2 regions of the Streptomyces sp. NPDC093071 genome follow, and region 2 is predicted to be linked to the other one. Evidence: riboswitches for the same ligand, from Rfam matches in the RefSeq annotation. Region 2 holds a riboswitch; the other holds the start of a gene.

Region 1 (3,399 bases), on a different contig from region 2:
GAGTGCGGCTGGACGTTGGCGTACTCGGCGCCGAACAGGTCCTTGATCCGGTCGATGGCGATCTGCTCGGCCACGTCGACGTGCTCGCAGCCGCCGTAGTAGCGGCGGCCCGGGTAGCCCTCGGCGTACTTGTTGGTGAGGACGGAGCCCTGGGCCTCCATGACCGCGACCGGAGCGAAGTTCTCCGAGGCGATCATCTCGAGGGTGGACTGCTGACGGCGGAGCTCGGCGTCGACGGCGGCGGCGACGTCGGGGTCCAGCTCGTGGAGGGGGGTGTTCAGAAGCGACATGAATCGATCCCTAAGGGGTCTCGGGCCCGGTCTCAGTTCCCGGCGGAGAACGCGGCGTACTCGTCGGCGGTGAGCAGGTCGTCCGGCTCACCCGCGACGCGCACCTTGAACAGCCAGCCACCCTCGAACGGAGCCGTGTTCACCAGGGACGGGTCGTCCACCACGTCCTGGTTGGCGGCGACGACCTCACCCGACACGGGGGAGTACAGGTCGCTCACGGACTTCGTCGACTCCAGCTCGCCGCAGGTCTCGCCCGCGGTGACGGTGTCGCCGACCTCGGGGAGCTGGGCGTAGACGACGTCACCGAGCGCGTTGGCCGCGAACTCCGTGATGCCGACGGTCGCGACGCCGTCCTCGGCGTCCGACAGCCACTCGTGCTCCTTGGTGTACCGCAGCTGCTGGGGGTTGCTCATGACCTGATTCTCCTGGATCGGGGGAGTGCTGATGAACGTGGGTCTTGCGGGGTGAGACGCGCGGTGGGACGACTTCGTCACTTCTGGCGCTTGTAGAACGGCAGCGCCACGACCTCGTACGGCTCGTGGGTGCCCCGGACGTCCACACCTACACCCTGGGTGCCGGGCTCCGCGTGCGCCGCGTCCACGTAGGCCATCGCGATCGGCTTTCCGAGGGTCGGGGACGGGGCCCCGGAGGTGACCTCGCCGATCACGGCGCCGTCCTTGACGACGGAGAAACCGGCGCGCGGGACCCGGCGGCCCTCGGCGATCAGGCCGACCAGCTTGCGCGGCGGGGCGGTCTCGGCGCGCTCGGCGGCCTTCTCCAGGGCCTCGCGGCCGACGAAACGGCCCTCGTTGGTCGTCTTCTCGAACTTCACGACCCGGCCGAGACCGGCGTCGAAGGGGGTGAGGGAGGTGGTCAGCTCGTGGCCGTACAGCGGCATCCCCGCCTCCAGGCGGAGCGTGTCGCGGCAGGACAGGCCGCAGGGGATCAGGCCGACGCCCTCGCCCGCCGCGGTCAGCGCCTTCCACACGCCCTCGGCGTGCTCCGGCTTCAGGAAGAGCTCGAAGCCGTCCTCGCCGGTGTAGCCGGTGCGGGCGATCAGCGCGGGCACGCCCGCGACCGTGCCCGGCAGGCCGGCGTAGTACTTCAGGCCGTCCAGGTCGGCGTCGGTGACCGCCTTCAGGATGCCGGGGGACTCCGGGCCCTGGACCGCGATCAGGGCGTACGCGTCGCGGTCGTCGCGGACCTCGGCGTCGAAGCCGGCCGCGCGCTCGGTGAGGGTGTCCAGGACGGTCTGGGCGTTGGAGGCGTTGGCGACGACCATGTACTCCGTGTCACCGAGGCGGTAGACGATCAGGTCGTCCAGGATGCCGCCGTCCTCGCGACAGATCATGGTGTACCGGGCGCGGCCGGTGCCCACCGTGGAGATGTTGCCGACCAGGGCGAAGTCGAGCAGCTCGACGGCCTGCGGGCCGGTGACGGTGATCTCGCCCATGTGGGAGAGGTCGAAGAGGCCGGCCCGGGTGCGGACGGCGTTGTGCTCGTCGCGCTCGCTGCCGTACCGCAGCGGCATGTCCCAGCCCGCGAAGTCGGTCATGGTCGCGCCCAGCGAACGATGCAGGGCATCGAGGGCGGTGAGGCGGGGGGCAGAGGTCATGGGGTGGCTCCCGGGTCCCAAGGGCGTTCGGTGACGAAGACATGACGGGCGAGGACGTCCTCCCCATCTGTCATGGAACCTGAGAGGTTCACCGGGGGCATCTCGTCACCGAGATCCCGGCTTGCACCTTGGGTGGGGACACCACGGTGTCCCGCTTTTCAGATCTGCCTCATCCACGCGGTACGGGGCCTGAGAGATTCAAGGGAGGGTCTTGCTCCTTCGGCGCCCGGACGCACTCCGTGGACGAGCCACAGTGCTCCGGAACTCTCCCGCGCGGATTCGAACGGCCGGTATGCGGTTGTACAGGCGACTGTGCGCGCCTGGCGGGCACATCATTGCACGCGGTGTCGGCGCGGCAAATCGCTTGTGCCCCATTACCGTTTCTTTACACTTCTTGGGAAGGGTCTCCTGAGGCCCGGCAGGGGGAGAAGCGATGACGTTCCAGCACACCGGTGCGTATGCGACGAGTACCGGCATACCGTCCCCACGGGCCCGCGCCCGGACCCGGGGACGGGGCCGGCTCCTGCGGGACCTGCGCGAGCGCGGAGACCGGGGCCCCCGCGCCCTCGTCTTCGCGGCCGGAGACCTCGTGGTCGTCTCCGGACTGCCCGGCAGCGGCAAGTCCACCCTCATGCGACGGACCGCCGGGGGCCGGGGCGTCGACTCCCAGGACGCCCGGGAGCGCTGGGAGGCCCGGATGCCCGGCCTCCTGCCGTACGCGGTCTACCGCCCCCTGGTCCGGATCGCGCACTACGCCGGGCTGCGCCGCGCCCTGCGCTCCGGCGCGAGCGTGATCGTGCACGACTGCGGCACCCAGTCCTGGGTGCGCGGCTGGCTCGCCCGCGAGGCCCGCCGCCGGGGGAGCGACCTGCACCTGGTCCTCCTCGACGTCACCCCGGACACCGCCAGGGCCGGGCAGGACGCCCGGGGCCGGGGCGTCTCCGCGTACGCCTTCGCCCGCCACCGGCGTGCCGTCGGCCGGCTGCTGCGGGCCGTCGAGACCGGCCGGCTCCCGCACGGCTGCGCCTCGGCGACCCTGCTCGACCGGGACGCCGCCGACGCCCTCCGGACGATCTCCTTCGGGGAGGCCGCCTGACCCACGGCCCTCCGGCACGGCCCCTCCGGGCCGCTCGTACCCTTCTCTTCTGGCCACGGCGGTGCCGGGGCGGCGTTAGGGTGCTGCCGGGCGGCCGGGTACGGCAGGCCGTGCGGAGAAGGGGAACGGGACCGTGGACGTGACGTGGCCGGGCAACGAGCTCGAAGAGGTGCTCGCCGCCTCGCTCGGCGACCCCGGGGCGGGAGGCCGCCTCCTGGAGGTGCTGGGCCGCAGCCCCGTCTGGGTCCCCCTGCCCAACGGCGGCGGCCCCGACAGCCCCGACCTGGACCTCGCCACCCTGGAGATCGACGGCGCGGCCTACGTTCCCGTCTTCAGCTCCGAGCAGCAGCTCCGGGCCTGCGCCGGCGACCACATGTCCTTCGCCGTCGCCCCCGCCC
Region 2 (3,399 bases):
CGGGCGCACGGGGCCTCGCTGTACCGGATGGCCCAGGGGTACGACGACCGGCCCGTGGTGGCCGAGCGGGACGCCAAATCCGTCTCCGTCGAGGACACCTTCGCCGTGGACCTGCACGACCGGGTGCGGATCCGGAGCGAGGTCGAGCGGCTCGCGGAGCGGTGCGTGGGGCGGCTGCGGGCGTCGGGGCACTCGGGGCGGACGATCGTCCTGAAGGTGCGGAGGTTCGACTTCTCGACGCTGACCCGGTCCGAGACGCTGCGGGGGCCGACGGACGCGCTCGGGGTCGTGCGGGAGGCGGCGGGGCGGCTGCTCGACTCGGTGGACACGACGGGGGGCGTGCGGCTGCTGGGGGTGGGGGTGAGCGGGCTCGCGGACTATACGCAGGAGGATCTGTTCGCCCAGGAGGCGGAGGTTCGGGTGGGGGAGGACGTCGAGGCCGAGGGCGTTCCGCCGGAGGCCGTGGTGGCCGAGCCGGCCGGGCCCGCCGAGCGGTCCTGGGCACCCGGGCACGACGTGCGGCACGCGGTGTACGGGGCCGGGTGGGTGCAGGGGAGCGGGCTCGGGCGGGTCACCGTGCGGTTCGAGGAACCGGGGTCGGCGCCGGGGCGGGTGCGGACCTTCGCCGTGGACGATCCGGAGTTGGGGGCGGGGGAGGCGTTGCCGCTGGTGCGGGGGGCTGGGGCGGGCCTTCCCGTGGGTGGTGTCGCGCCGTCGGCGGCTGCGGGCCGTGAGGGTGCGGGTCTGCCCGGGGGCGGTGCCGCGCCGTCGCCCGCCGCGGATCGTGGAGGTGTGCCCGGCCTGACGGCCGGGCCGGGTTCCCACCCGCACCACCCGTGACGGTGGGTGGGCAGGGGGGCGGGTCTTCCCGTGGGGTGTCGCGCCGTCGGCCGCTGCGGGCCGTGGGGGCGCGACCGGGCGGGGGTTTCGGGTCAGGTGCCCTCCTGGCCCGCCAGGCGGCCGAAGTCCTTGTCCGGGGTGTTCGGGTGGGGTGGCGGGGGGAGGGCGAGGCTGTAGTGGCGGTAGAGCTGGAGTTCCTGCTCCGGGGAGAGGTGGCGGCCCACGCCGAAGTCCGGGGCGTCCTTGATGAGGGCGCGTTCGAACGGGATGTAGAGGCCGTCGTCGAGCAGGTCGCTCGGCTCCAGGGGGACGAAGGCGTCCCTGCTGAACAGGCCCGTGCGGACCGCGGCCCACTCCGGGACGCCGGTCGCGTCGTCGAGGTACACCTCGTCGACGGTCCCGATCTTGTGTCCGTTCCGGTCGTACGCCTTGCGGCCGATCAGGCTGCGCGGATCGATGTCGGTCTGCACGGTCCCTCCAATTGGTCGCAACTCCTCTACCCCCTACCAAAGGGCACATCCGGGATGTCGGCCACTTGAGCGAAGGGAGTCTCAACCGCGCTGGTAGGCTGGGTGTGGCTGTCGACCCCGTGCGGGAGAGTCCCCCGGAGAAACCTTCCGGTGGGCGCCGAAGGAGCAAATCCTCCCCGGAATCTCTCAGGCCCCTGTACCGCGCGGACGAGGTCACTCTGGAAAGCAGAGCGGATGTCCGACGGCATTCGCTCTCACCGACGGTGAAAGCCGGCGTGCCGCGAGGCGTGCCGGTGAAACTCTCAGGTTGAGATGACAGAGGGGGAGGCCGTCCGGGCACCCGCGCCGCGGTGCCCCTCGCAGGTCGTGACGACCAGGAGGCCTCCGTACATGACCGCCAACCGCATTCCGCTCTCCGAGCTCGAGCAGGGCATCCCGTTCGAGCAGCGGCACATCGGGCCCGACGCCGAGGCCCGGGCCAAGATGCTCGCCCAGGTCGGTTACGGCTCGCTCGACGAACTCACCGCCGCCGCGGTGCCGGACGTGATCAAGAACGCCGAGGCGCTGGGCCTGCCGGCCGCGCGCACCGAGGCCGAGGTGCTCGCCGAGCTGCGCACGCTCGCCGACCGCAACCAGGTCCTCGCGCCGATGATCGGCCTCGGCTACTACGGAACCTTCACCCCGCCGGTGATCCTCCGCAACGTGATGGAGAACCCCGCCTGGTACACGGCCTACACGCCGTACCAGCCGGAGATCTCCCAGGGCCGCCTGGAGGCCCTGCTGAACTTCCAGACCATGGTCGCCGACCTGACCGGCCTGCCCACCTCCGGCGCCTCCCTGCTCGACGAGGGCACCGCCGCCGCCGAGGCCATGGCGCTGTCCCGCCGCGTCGGCAAGGTCAAGAAGGGCGTCTTCCTGATCGACGCCGACGCCCTGCCGCAGACGATCGCCGTCATCGAGACCCGCGCCGAGCCGACCGGCGTCGAGGTCGTCGTCGCCGACCTGAGCGAGGGCATCCCGGCCGAGATCGCCGAGCGCGGCGTCTTCGGCGTGCTCCTGCAGTACCCCGGTGCCTCCGGCGCCGTCCGCGACATCAAGCCGCTGATCGACGCCGCCCACGAGCTCGGCGCGATCGTCACCGTCGCCGCCGACCTGCTCGCGCTCACCCTGCTCACCTCGCCCGGCGAGCTCGGCGCCGACATCGCCGTCGGCACCACCCAGCGCTTCGGCGTCCCCATGGGCTTCGGCGGCCCGCACGCCGGTTACATGGCCGTCCAGGACAAGCACGCCCGCTCCCTGCCCGGCCGCCTCGTGGGCGTCTCCGTCGACGCCGACGGCAACCGCGCCTACCGCCTGGCCCTCCAGACCCGCGAGCAGCACATCCGCCGCGAGAAGGCCACCAGCAACATCTGTACCGCTCAGGTGCTGCTCGCCGTCATGGCCGGCATGTACGCCGTCTACCACGGCCCCGAGGGCCTCAAGGGCATCGCCCGGCGCACCCACCGGTACGCCGCGATCCTCGCCGCCGGACTGCGCGCCGGGGGCGTCGAGCTGACCGGGGATGTCTTCTTCGACACCCTCACCGCCCGCGTGCCCGGCAAGGCTGACGAGGTCGTGGCCGCCGCCCGCGAGGCCGGCGTGAACCTGTACCGCGTCGACGCCGACCGCGTGTCGGTCTCCTGCGACGAGACCACGACGCGCGAGCGGCTCGCCGCCGTCTGGGGCGCCTTCGGCGTCACCGCCGACGTCGAGGCCCTGGACGCCGCCACCGAGGACGCGCTGCCCGCCGGTCTGCTGCGCTCCGACGCGTACCTGACCCACCCGGTCTTCCACGCGCACCGCTCCGAGACCTCGATGCTGCGCTACCTGCGCCGTCTCGCGGACCGCGACTACGCGCTCGACCGCGGCATGATCCCGCTCGGCTCCTGCACGATGAAGCTGAACGCGACCACCGAGATGGAGCCGGTGACCTGGCCCGAGTTCGGCCAGATCCACCCCTTCGCCCCGGTCGAGCAGGCCCAGGGCTACGTCACGCTCATCACCGAGCTGGAGGAGCGCCTCGCCGAGGTCACCGGCTACGACAAGGTGT

Evidence for each region. Region 2 has a riboswitch for glycine ahead of gcvP (aminomethyl-transferring glycine dehydrogenase). Riboswitches for the same ligand answer to the same signal wherever they lie in the genome.
Region 1: linked by a shared signal. The riboswitch ahead of gcvT (glycine cleavage system aminomethyltransferase GcvT) and the one ahead of gcvP (aminomethyl-transferring glycine dehydrogenase) in region 2 are both predicted to bind glycine.

The regions. Positions count from the first base shown of each region.
Region 1 covers NZ_JBIVPH010000012.1:49,605-53,003, reverse strand. Annotated here, with positions in the region: gene glyA (serine hydroxymethyltransferase) at 1-290, opposite strand, end outside; gene gcvH (glycine cleavage system protein GcvH) at 323-703, opposite strand; gene gcvT (glycine cleavage system aminomethyltransferase GcvT) at 781-1,905, opposite strand; glycine riboswitch at 2,074-2,187, opposite strand; gene ACIQD7_RS30580 (AAA family ATPase) at 2,339-3,001, shown strand; gene ACIQD7_RS30575 (enhanced serine sensitivity protein SseB) at 3,135-3,399, shown strand, end outside.
Region 2 covers NZ_JBIVPH010000002.1:1,263,643-1,267,041, reverse strand. Annotated here, with positions in the region: gene ACIQD7_RS11250 (DNA polymerase IV) at 1-840, shown strand, start outside; gene ACIQD7_RS11245 (PRC-barrel domain-containing protein) at 933-1,310, opposite strand; glycine riboswitch at 1,423-1,522, shown strand; gene gcvP (aminomethyl-transferring glycine dehydrogenase) at 1,701-3,399, shown strand, end outside.